Regions from separate parts of the Micromonospora sp. NPDC023737 genome, predicted to be linked through region 1. Evidence: riboswitches for the same ligand, from Rfam matches in the RefSeq annotation. Region 1 holds a riboswitch; the other holds the start of a gene.

Region 1 (6,094 bases):
GACCAGTTGCACCTGCTGTCGTACCGCTCGTAGACCCGCCCGGTTGTGCCGTACCCGGGTGCCGGCGACCGCGACGTGGCCGGAGCCCGGCGTCAGCGAGCCGGCGGCGAGCCGGAACAGGGTCGTCTTGCCGCCACCGTTGGGCCCGACCACGGCCAGCCGCTGACCCGCCTCGACGCGGAGGTCCGCGCCGGTCAGGACGGGACGGTCCGGCTGGTAGGCGAAGTGCACCCCGGAGAACTCGAGCAGCGGGCCGCTCACCACTGCCACCTCACCACGGCGCTCAGCGCGACTATCAGCACGAGCAGCGCCACGGTCGCCGCCACGAACGGCGCCGACACCCGCCGGGCCTCCACCTGCACCGCGAGTGAACCGGTGTATCCACGCAACGCCAATCCCTCCTCCAGGCGCCGTGCCCGGCTGAACGCCCGTACGAAGATCGCCCCCGCCTGCCCTGCGAGCGAGCGGTAGGCGGTGCGCCAGGTCCGGAAGCCGAGCCGCGCCGCCTGCGCCTCCCGGACCGCGCGCACGCTGTCCACCAGGAGGAAGAGCATCCGGTACGTCAGCGCGGCGACCTCTGTGACGGCCGGGGGAACTCCCAGCCGGTGCAGCCTCGGCAGTACGTCCGACAGCGGCGTGGTGGCGCTGAACAGCAGCAGGCAGATCAGCGCCGCCACCGACCGGCCGGCCGTCTGCGCCGCCGGTACGACGCCTGCGGCGTTGACCGCCAGCCGCGCCGTCGCGTGCATGGTGACCAGTAGCGGCACCGTCGACGTGGCGACGAACAGCAGCGGCACCCGCGCCGCCCGCAGCACCACGGCCGGTGACACCCGGGCTGGCCCGACCAGCAGCACCGCCGCCGCGCCACCCGAGAAGAGCGCGCCCGGCCACGGCGGCAGGGCCACGGCGCAGGCGAGCAGCCCGAGCGACAGCATCGCCTTCTCGGCGGGGTGCCGTGACCGCCACGGTCCGGTGTGCGCCGCGATGTCGAGGGCGAACACCTATTCGCGCGGCGGCTTCGCGGCGGAGCCCCGCAGCCGCTGCCGGGTCCGCGCGACTCCGAAGTAGTAGCCGAGGAAGCCGGCGCCCAGCGCGGCCTGGAGGGCGAACAGTGCCGACTCCACCTCACCCGAGGGTGGTTCGTAGATCGGGGAGAACCACGGCTCGTAGTCGGGGTGGTTGTCGACGATCGCCTGCTCGGCGAGCGCGTCCGCCCCGGCGAACGGCTCGTCGCCCGATCCGAGTCCGAGCGCCACCGGCGCCACCGCCAAGAGCAGCACCACGAGCAGCAGGAGCAGGTTGACCCGGGAGAAGCGCTTCATGCCTGCACCGCCGGCGTCCGCAACACTCCGACCCGGCGCAGGTCATCCCCGCTGACCCGGGTCAGCAGCCGTACCACCAGCACGGAGAGCAGCCCCTCGCTGATCGCCAGCGGAATCTGGGTCAGCGCGAAGATGCCGCCGAACTTCACCAACGCGCCGAGGAACCCGGTCGCCGGGTCGGGGAACGCCAGCGCCAACTGGACGCTGGTGACGCAGTAGGTGGCCAGATCGCCCAGCGCCGCGGCCGCGAAGACAGCCACGTCCAGGCTGCCACCGACCCGGCGGATCAGCGCGTACACCGCGTACGCGACCCACGGCCCGACGATCGCCATCGAGAAGATGTTGGCACCCAGCGTGCTCAGCCCGCCGTGGGCCAGCAACACCGCCTGGAAGAGCAGCACGATGCCGCCCAGCACACTCATCACCGGTGGCCGGAACAGCACCGCGCCCAGCCCGGTGCCGGTCGGATGCGAGCACGAGCCCGTGACCGACGGAATCTTCAACGCGGACAGCACGAACGTGAAGGCTCCCGCTGCTCCGAGCAGCAGTTTCGTCTCCGGATCCCGGCGAACCTGCTGGACCAGCGCCCGGCTGCCATGGACGACGAACGGTGCGGACACCGCGAACCACGCCGCGGCCTGCACCGGGGGCAGGTACCCCTCGGCGATGTGCATCGACGACCTTCCTCTCCAGCACCTCGTGGATGAGATCACTTGTCAAGGCCGGTCTCCTGGCTCCCGGATCGACGCTCACTCCGGCCTTCCCAGGCCCGGATGGGCCCAGTGGCGTCTTCGGAGATCGCTACCCGGTCACAGTGGCGAGGGCCGCGCCGGTATCCCACCGGCTTCCCGTGCACCTTGACGGCGAGAGGCTATCGGGCGAGCGCCGAGCGGGGCAAGCGGCCGAGAGGTGCCGTGACCGACACCGCCTGGCCGCTCACGGCCGCGGCATCGGCTCCGGTCCACGTCGTTCGGAGGGCGACGTACCCGCCGGGCACGGCGTGAGCGGGTCCTGGCCGCCCGACTGGTGACGACCGGATCGCGGGCCGCGCGACACGATCCGGCGACGGTGAGAAAGGCGACACGCTGACGGAACATCTAGTGTTGCCATCCCAAGGATGGCGGCATATATGGTGTCCCACGCAGCTGGTTCGGCCGTACCTGCACGGTGCGGCCGAGGCAAGAGGGAACCCGGTGGGAATCCGGGACTGCCCCGCAGCGGTGAGTGGGAACGAACGCCGTCATCAAGCACTGGGCCTCGCCGGCCCGGGAAGCGACGGCCAGTAGGCGACCGGGTGTCCCGGTCACGCCCGCGAGTCCGAAGACCTGCCAGCGCGCCGTACGCGTTCGCGGACGGCGGTCGGAGGTCGCGTGGGACGACCGACGCCATCAAGTGGACCGGCAAACCCCGCCGTCGCCATGGCGTTCTCCCGCGTGCCCGAGGCCATCGGAGACAGGCGAGGAGGCGGCATGACGGTCGTGTGGGAGAGGTCCGGGTCCGGTTCGGACGCGCCGGAGCAGCGCCGGCAGGCGATGCGGGTGCGCAAGCGCGACGGCGACACCGAGCCGGTGGACGTCAACAAGATCGTCAAGGCGGTCGAGCGGTGGGTCAGCGATCTGGACGAGGTGGACCCGCTGCGGGTCGCCACGAAGACGATCAGCGGGCTCTACGACGGTGCGACCACCGAGGAGCTGGACAAGCTGTCCATCCAGACGGCGGCCGAGCTGATCGGCGAGGAGCCGCAGTATTCCAGGCTGGCGGCGCGGTTGCTGGCCGCGTACGTGGACAAGGAGGTCCGCGGGCAGGACGTGACGAGCTTCAGCCAGTCCATCCGGTACGCCCACGGCCTGGGTCTGATCGGTGACGACACGGCCGCGTTCGTGGCCCGCAACGCACGCGAGCTCGACGAAGCCGTGGACCCGACCGGTGATCTGCGGTTCGAGTACTTCGGCCTGCGTACGGTCGCGGACCGGTACCTGCTGCGCCACCCGGATTCGCGGCTGGTGGTGGAGACACCGCAGTACTGGCTGCTGCGGGTGGCCTGCGGGCTCTCCGAGACGCCGGCGGAGGCGATCGAGTTCTACCGGTTGATGTCGTCGCTGGCGTACCTGCCGAGCTCGCCGACCCTGTTCAACTCAGGTACCCGGCACACGCAGATGTCGTCCTGCTTCCTGGTCGACTCGCCCCGCGACGAGTTGGACTCGATCTACGAGCGGTACCACCAGGTGGCACGGCTGTCGAAGTTCTCCGGTGGCATCGGGATCTCCTGGTCGCGGGTACGGGGCCGTGGCGCGCTGATCCGTGGCACCAACGGCAGGTCGAACGGCATCGTGCCGTTCCTCAAGACCCTCGACGCCGGCGTCGCCGCGGTCAACCAGGGCGGCCGGCGCAAGGGCGCGGCCTGCGTCTACCTGGAGCCGTGGCACCCGGACATCGAGGAGTTCCTCGAGCTGCGCGACAACACCGGTGAGGAGTCGCGGCGTACGCACAACCTGAACCTGGCCAACTGGATCCCGGACGAGTTCATGCGCCGGGTCGAGGCGGACGGCGACTGGTCGCTGATCGACCCGACCGAGGCGCCGGAGCTGCCCGACCTGTACGGCGACGAGTTCGACGAGGCGTACCGCGCGGCCGAGAAGAAGGCCGTCAAGACGGTCAAGGCCCGGGAGCTGTACGGGCGGATGATGCGCACCCTCGCGCAGACCGGCAACGGGTGGATGACGTTCAAGGACCCCTCCAACCGGCTGTCGAACCAGACCGGCGCACCGGGAAACACGATCCACCTGTCCAACCTGTGCACCGAGATCCTCGAGGTCAACAACGACGCCGAGACCGCGGTGTGCAACCTGGGCTCGGTCAACCTCGGCGCGCACGTCAGCGCCGACGGCGTCCACTGGGAGAAGCTGCGCTCGACGGTGCGCACCGCCGTGCTGTTCCTGGACCGGGTGATCGACATCAACTACTACCCGGCGGAGCAGGCGGCGGCGTCGAACCCGCGCTGGCGACCGGTCGGGCTGGGCCTGATGGGCTTGCAGGACGCGTTCTTCACCCTGCGACTGCCGTTCGACTCGGCGCAGGCCCGGGAGCTCTCCACCCGGGTGCAGGAGGAGATCCTCCTGACCGCGCTGGAGACGTCGGCCGGGCTCGCGAAGCGGTTCGGTCCGCACCCGGCGTACGCCGAGACCCGCGCCGCCAACGGCGACCTGCACCCGGACCTGTGGGGTGCCGAGCCCACGCAGACCGGACGGTGGGCCGCGCTGCGGGAAACGGTGGCCACGCACGGGCTACGCAACTCGCTGCTGGTCGCAATCGCCCCGACCGCGACGATCGCCTCGATCGCCGGGTGCTACGAGTGCATCGAGCCGCAGGTGTCCAACCTGTTCAAGCGAGAGACCATGTCCGGCGAGTTCCTGCAGATCAACACGTACCTGGTCCGTGAGCTGAAGGCGCGCGGGCTGTGGACGCCGGCGATCCGGGAGCAGATCAAGCGTGCCGAGGGGTCGGTGCAGGGCATCGCCGAGTTGCCGCCGGAGGTGCGGGAGCTGTTCCGCACCGCCTGGGAGCTGCCGCAGCGGGCACTGATCGACCTCGCCGCCGCGCGTGCGCCCTACATCGACCAGTCGCAGTCGCTGAACCTGTTCATGGGCTCGCCGACCATCGGCAAGTTGTCGTCGATGTACCTCTACGCCTGGAAGTCCGGGCTGAAGACCACCTACTACCTGCGCTCGCGTCCGGCGACGCGCATCCAGCAGGCCACCGTCGCCGTCGGTCAGGCGGTCAAGCCGGTCGTCGCGGTGAGCGACGACGAGGCGCTGGCCTGCTCCCTGGAAAACCCCGAGAGCTGCGAGGCCTGCCAGTGACCACGATCCCTGAACCACGTACCGACAGCACCGGCACCGGTGAGCGGCACCTGCTGCTCGACCCCGGCATGGACCTGACCCTGCGGCCGATGCGCTACCCGCACTTCTTCGACCGGTTCAAGGACGCCATCAAGAACACCTGGACCGTCGAGGAGGTCGACCTGCACTCCGACCTCGCCGACCTGGCGAAGCTCTCCCCCGCCGAGCGGCATCTGGTGTCCCGGCTGGTCGCGTTCTTCGCCACCGGTGACACGATCGTCGCCAACAATCTGGTGCTCAACCTCTACCAGCACGTCAACAGCCCGGAGGGCCGGCTCTACCTGTCCCGCCAACTGTTCGAGGAGGCCGTGCACGTCCAGTTCTACCTGAACCTGCTCGACACCTACGTGCCCGACGAGAAGGAGCGGTTCGCGGCGTTCGCCGCCATCGAGAACATTCCGTCGATCCGGCGCAAGGCCGAGTTCTGCTTCCGCTGGATCGACTCCATCTTCGAGCTGCGCGAGCTGCGTACCCGCGAGGACCGGCGGGCGTTCCTGCTCAACCTGATCTGCTTCGCCGCCTGCATCGAGGGCCTGTTCTTCTACGGCGCCTTCGCCTACGTCTACTTCCTACGTTCCCGAGGTCTGCTGAACGGCCTCGCCTCCGGCACCAACTGGGTGTTCCGCGACGAGTCCATGCACATGGCGTTCGCGTTCGACGTGGTGGAGACCGTACGACGAGAGGAGCCGGAGCTGTTCGACGACGAGCTGGTCCGCCAGGTGCGGGAGATGCTGGCCGAGGCGGTCGAGTGCGAGACGCAGTTCGCCGAGGACCTGCTCGAACAGGGCGTCTCCGGGCTCTCCCTCGGCGACATGCGGGAGTACCTGCAGCACGTGGCCGATCGCCGCCTCGCCCAGCTCGGCATCGCACCGC
Region 2 (6,094 bases), on a different contig from region 1:
GGAGGGCGGTGCGGGTCAGTCGCGTACCCACACCCGCAGCGGCCCGGCGGTCATGAAGCCGGCCCGCAGCGCCGGGGCGAGGTCGTCGCCGGCCTCGTAACCCACCAACGCGGTACCGGCGGCGGCGCGGAGGCGCGCCCAGATCGGCGACACGTCGCCGGCGACGGTGAAGACGTTGGACACGCCGGTCACCGGGCCGCTGCGGTTGAGTATCGCGCCACCGGTCACCGTGCCGTCGTCGGCGTACCGGGCGAGTACGGTCACCCGGGGGTCGCGCAGCAGCGCCGGGCGGAACAGCTCACCCCCGCCGTGGGCCGCCGCCCAGGTGGCCAGCCCGTCCGGCGTGCCGACCGGGGTCAGCGGCGATCCCGGCTCACCCGTCGGCTCGGTCGGCCGGTGAGCGGCCGGCGAATGGATCCAGTCGGCGGTGAAGAGCACCCGGAAGCCGTACGGCCGCAGGTCGAGGTCGGCGAAGCTGTCCTTGACCGATGCGCCCGGCCCCCGGTCGATCCGGCCGAGCAGCGTCTCGGCGGCGACGCCGGGCCGCAGGGTGACTGCGTCCGGGTACCAGGGCGGGGAGCGGCGCGGCACCGACCAGGCGTCGGCGTCCGTGCGGCCGGGCAGGCCATGACTTTCGCAGACGATGTCACACCACTCGGCGTTGTTGCGCGCCGCCGCCGCGCGCTTCCCGGACACCGCCCGACCCTAACCGCCGCCGCGCGCTACCCGGGGCACCCCCCGACCCGCCGTCGGCGGCCAGCGTCCTCCCATCCCGCTCGCAGCGTATTGACAGGTGGCGGTGCTGAACTGGAGGGACGCCGAGGGAGAGGAGCCGGGCATGGGCTGGTTCAACCGGCGGCCCCGCGCCGCCAACGGGGGGACCCCGACGAAGCTCGACCGGGAAGCGACCCGGGACGACCTCGCCGCGCTGGAGGCGTTCATCGCCAGCCGCCGCGGCGTCGAGTTCTACCTGGAGCCGGAGACCACCGCGACCGACACCACAGTGGTTGCCGTCGCCTACGACGGGGAGTGGATCCGCCGCCGTACCGGCTCACCCCGGGCGGCGGCGGCCATCGCACGACGGCACGCCGTTCCGCTGTACGAGGCCGCCCGCACCGGCTACCCGGAGCGGATGCGTGCCTGGAACCGGGCCCACCCCGAGCGCCGGCTCCGCTGACGGCGGATCCGGTACCTGTCGACACGGTTCAGCCGGCGCCGGCCTCGGACCGGGCCTGCGTGAGGGTCATCGGTTCGCCGTGGCTGTCGACGTACCAGTCGTAGTCGTCGTCGAGCAGCCGGCGGACGAGTGCGAGGTCGGGGCCGTCGTCCGGCTCGCGCAGGTGCGCCGGCGGCGGGTAGAAGCTGTCACCGAGGAGCATCACCCGCGAGTCCGGCACCAGCACCACCGTCGAGTCCGGCGCGTGCCGGCCACCGACATGGCGCAGGAGCACCCCCACCGGCAGTTCGTCGGAGTCGGTGAACGTACGGGTCGGAGGCAGTACCGCGAAGTCGTCCCACGAGTCCACCGCGAACGCGCGCGCCCGGAAACTCGGGGCGAGCCGTGGGTTGGCCCGGACCTGCTCGCGCAGGTAACGGTGGCTCCAGGGCCGGGCGGCCTCCGCGCGTAGCAGCTCCTGGCCGGTCACGTGCCCGACGATCTCCACGCCGGGCCAGGCGCAGGCGCCCCACACGTGGTCCCAGTGGTGGTGGGTGTAGACGAGCCAGCGCGGTTCCGGCAGCCCCGCCTCGCGCAGGGCGGCGCGGATCTCGCGGGCGTGTGCCGGGCTCTGCCCCGCGTCGATCATCACACTGCCGCGTTCGTCGGCCACCACTGCGACGCCGGCCTGGACGGCCGCCGGGTCGGGATCGCCGGGGCAGACCCACACCCGCCCGGCGAGACGGTGGAACCGCATACCGATGATGGCGATCTCCCCCCGGATCGACCGTGGACGCTTGCCCTTCGACGGTCGATCGTAGGCCGTGCGGCCCGTCATCTGCCGACCGGCCAGCGGTTACGCGCCGCCCCGCCGCTGTCGGCGTCGGTACCGGAGGAGGCCGCCGGAGGTCGGTGGCGGAGGTCCCGCGAGCGTCGAGGCGATAGGCGTCGGACACTACGTCAGGACGACGAACCTCGATGCCTTTCGCCGACGTGTGGGGATGCGCTCGGTGCTGGTCGCCCGGTCGGGGCGGCGTTGACCGGCCGCGACGGGTGTGGCAGCATTCGCGGCCTGACGGCAGTGAAGGAAGCCGGTGCGATTCCGGCGCGGTCCCGCCACTGTCACCGGGGAGCGATCCCCCCTCGTGAGTCACGGCCGTGCGTGCGCGGTTGGAAGGCCGGGGGTGAGCATCGATCCGGGAGCCAGGATACTTCGGCCGTCGGGATGTGACCCCAGGGCGTGGAAACCCGAGGAGGACCCGATGACGCACCGCGTCCACCGCGCCGACGGCGATTGCCGTGACCGGCCCGCAGCCATCAGCGCACCCTTGCGATATCGCGCCCGCCGCGCCGCCGACCCCGGCGCTGCCACCTCGACCGACCACATCGGACGGTCCGCGGGCGCTTCCGGCCGCGCCGGTTGACCCGTACGGCACGTCGACGGTGAACGGCCGGCCCCGGCCGGCTGGCCGCCTCCGCTGAACCCCGCACCATCCACTCCCTCAGCCCGACCGCCGGTACGGCGACCCGGGCGTCACTCTCCGGAGCCATCCGTGCGTACCCTGTTGCTCTCCACCTCCGACACCGACCTGCTCGCCGCCCGCGCCAGCGGCGCCGACTACCGGCTGGCCAACCCGGCCCGCGTCGACGCCGAGTCCGTGCCCGCGCTGCTCGACGGGGTGGACGTCGCCGTCGTACGGCTCCTCGGCGGCCGACCGGCGTGGCCGGACGGCCTGGCCACGGTGCTCGGCTCCGGCGTGCCGACGGTCGTGCTGAGCGGCGAGCCGACGCCGGACGCGGAGCTCATGGCGGCCTCCACCCTGCCCGCCGGCGTCGCGACCCAGGCCCTGGCGTACCTGGTCGAGGGTGGCCCGGAGAACCTCGCCCAGCTGGCCCGGTTCCTCTCCGACACGGTGCTGCTCACCGGCGAGAGCTTCGCGCCGCCCGCGCCCACCCCGGCGTACGGCGTCCACGGGGACCGGGCCACCGAACCGGACCGGCCGACCGTCGGCATCGTCTTCTACCGGGCGCACGCGCTCGCCGGCAACACCGCCTTCGTGGACACCCTCGCCGACGCGGTGGAGGCGGCCGGCGCGAACGCGCTGCCCGTCTACTGCGGATCGCTGCGTGGCCTGACCGAAGGCGCCGGTCCGCTGGCGCTGCTCGCCCGCTGCGACACACTGCTGGTCACGGTGCTCGCGGCCGGCGGCGCGGTCGCGGCGGACGCCTCCGCCGGCGGCGACGAGGACGCCTGGGACGTCGGCGCGCTCGCCGCGCTCGACGTGCCGGTGGTCCAGGCGTTGCTGCTCACCAGCACCCGCGAGCAGTGGGCCGGCTCCGACGCCGGGCTGACCCCGCTGGACGCCGCCATGCAGGTGGCCGTACCGGAGTTCGACGGCCGGATCATCACCGTGCCGTTCTCGTTCAAGCAGATCGACGCCGACGGCCTCTCCGTCTACGCCGCGGACCCGGAGCGCGCCGCCCGGGTCGCCGGCATCGCGGTGCGGCAGGCCCGGCTGCGCCGGTTGCCGAACGCCGACAAGCGCCTCGCGATCGTGCTCAGCTCGTACCCGACGAAGCACTCCCGGGTCGGCAACGCCGTCGGCCTGGACACCCCCGCCTCGGCGGTGCGGCTGCTCGGCGCACTGGCCGACGCCGGCTACGACCTGGGCGACGCGCCACCACCGGACGACGGCGACGCCCTGATCCACGCCCTGATCGCCGCCGGAGGCCACGACGTCGAGTGGCTCACCCCCGAGCAGCTCGCCGCCGCCGAGGCGCGGGTGCCCGGCGAGGTCTACCGACGCTGGTTCGACGAGGTGCCGGCCGCGCTGCGCGAGCGGATGCGCACGCACTGGGGCGAGCCGCCCGGCGAGCTGTACACCGACGGCGGCGACGTCGTACTGGCCGGGCTGCGCTTCGGCAACGTGGTGCTGCTCATCCAGCCGCCGCGCGGCTTCGGCGAGAACCCCATCGCCATCTACCACGACCCGGACCTGCCGCCCAGCCACCACTACCTGGCCGCGTACCGGTGGCTGGCCGCCCCGCCCACCGACGGTGGCTTCGGCGCCGACGCGGTGGTGCACCTCGGCAAGCACGGCACCCTCGAATGGCTGCCCGGCAAGGGCCTCGGGCTGGCCGCCGACTGCGCCCCGGACGCCGTCCTCGGCGACCTGCCGCTGGTCTACCCGTTCATCGTCAACGATCCCGGGGAAGGTACGCAGGCCAAGCGCCGCGCACACGCGGTGGTCGTCGACCACCTGGTACCGCCGATGGCGCGGGCCGAGACGTACGGCGACCTGGCCAAGCTGGAGCAGCTGCTCGACGAGTACGCGACAGTGCAGGCCCTCGACCCGGCCAAGGTGCCGACCGTGCAGGCGCAGATCTGGCAGCTCGTGCGCGCCGCCGAGCTGCACCACGACCTGCACACCGAACAGATGCCCGCCGCCGAGGACTTCGACGACTTCGTGCTCCACCTCGACGGGTACCTCTGCGAGGTCAAGGACGTGCAGATCCGCGACGGTCTGCACGTGCTCGCCGCCGCGCCGACCGGCGACGTCCGCGTGAACCTGGTCCTCGCCGTGCTGCGGGCGCCGCAGGTGTGGGGCGGCAGTCGCGCCCTGCCCGGGCTGCGGCAGGCCCTGGCCGCCGGCTACGGGCTGGACGAGGCGGCGTTGCTCGCCGCGCCGGGCGCACGGCTGGACGTCCCCGCCGCGCTGACCGACACGGTGACCGGGCCGGCCGTCACCGCCGCCGACGCGGTCGACCTCATCGAGGCCCTCGCGCGTCGGCTCGTCGTCGGCATGGAGACCCTCGGCTGGGACGTCGAGAAGGCCGACGCGGTGGTCGCGGAGGTCACCGGCCGGGATCTGCCGGACGCGACCGCCCTGCTGCGCTTCGCCGCCACCGAACTGGTGCCCCGGCTCGACCGGACCACCGACGAGCTGGCGCACACCCTGGCCGCCCTGGACGGCCGGTTCGTGCCGCCCGGGCCCTCCGGCTCGCCGACGCGTGGCCTGGTCAACGTGCTGCCCACCGGGCGCAACTTCTACTCCGTCGACCCGAAGGCCATCCCCAGCCGCAACGCCTGGGACGTCGGGGTGGCGCTCGCGGACTCGCTGCTGGCCCGGCACCTCGCCGACACCGGCGAGTACCCGCGTTCGGTCGGGCTCACCGTCTGGGGCACCAGCGCCATGCGTACCCAGGGCGACGACATCGCCGAGGTCCTCGCGTTGATCGGCTGCCGCCCCACCTGGGACGACCGCTCCCGCCGGGTCACCGGCGTCGAGGTGGTGCCGCTGGCCGAACTGGGCCGCCCCCGGGTCGACGTCACCGTACGGATCTCCGGCTTCTTCCGGGACGCCTTCCCGCACGTGGTCGCCCTGCTCGACGACGCGGTCCGGCAGGTCGCCGCCCTCGACGAGCCGCACGAGGACAACTTCGTCCGCGCCCACGTCGCCGCCGACGTGGCCGAGCACGGCGACGAGCGCCGGGCCACCGCCCGCATCTTCGGCTCGAAACCCGGCGCGTACGGGGCCGGCCTGCTGCCGTTGATCGACGCCCGGAACTGGCGCAGCGACGCCGACCTGGCCGAGGTGTACGCGGTCTGGGGCGGGTACGCGTACGGCCGGGGGCTGGACGGGCGGGAGGCGCGGGTCGACATGGAACGCTCCTTCGCCCGCATCGCGGTCGCGGTGAAGAACCAGGACACCCGCGAACACGACATCGTCGACTCCGACGACTACTTCCAGTACCACGGCGGGATGGTGGCGATGGTGCGTCACCTCACCGGCGCCGCGCCGGCCGCGTACGTGGGCGACTCGGCGATGCCGCACGACGTGCGTACCCGGACGTTGGGCGAGGAGACCCGCCGGGTGTTCCGCGCCCGGGTGGTGAACCCGAGGTGGATCGCCGCGATGCGCCGGCACGGCTACAAGG

Evidence for each region. Region 1 has a riboswitch for cobalamin ahead of AB0F98_RS12390 (ribonucleoside-diphosphate reductase subunit alpha). Riboswitches for the same ligand answer to the same signal wherever they lie in the genome.
Region 2: it holds a riboswitch for cobalamin, as region 1 does, so the genes downstream of both, cobN (cobaltochelatase subunit CobN) here and AB0F98_RS12390 (ribonucleoside-diphosphate reductase subunit alpha) in region 1, are expected to answer to the same signal.

The regions. Positions count from the first base shown of each region.
Region 1 covers NZ_JBFAAL010000004.1:265,945-272,038, forward strand. The annotation lists gene AB0F98_RS12370 (ATP-binding cassette domain-containing protein) at 1-264, opposite strand, end outside; gene cbiQ (cobalt ECF transporter T component CbiQ) at 258-1,001, opposite strand; gene AB0F98_RS12380 (energy-coupling factor ABC transporter substrate-binding protein) at 1,002-1,322, opposite strand; gene AB0F98_RS12385 (energy-coupling factor ABC transporter permease) at 1,319-1,996, opposite strand; cobalamin riboswitch at 2,025-2,197, opposite strand; cobalamin riboswitch at 2,452-2,670, shown strand; gene AB0F98_RS12390 (ribonucleoside-diphosphate reductase subunit alpha) at 2,792-5,182, shown strand; gene AB0F98_RS12395 (ribonucleotide-diphosphate reductase subunit beta) at 5,251-6,094, shown strand, end outside.
Region 2 covers NZ_JBFAAL010000013.1:92,615-98,708, forward strand. The annotation lists gene AB0F98_RS24295 (hypothetical protein) at 16-696, opposite strand; gene AB0F98_RS24300 (hypothetical protein) at 839-1,177, shown strand; gene AB0F98_RS24305 (MBL fold metallo-hydrolase) at 1,206-1,913, opposite strand; cobalamin riboswitch at 2,241-2,370, shown strand; gene cobN (cobaltochelatase subunit CobN) at 2,710-6,094, shown strand, end outside.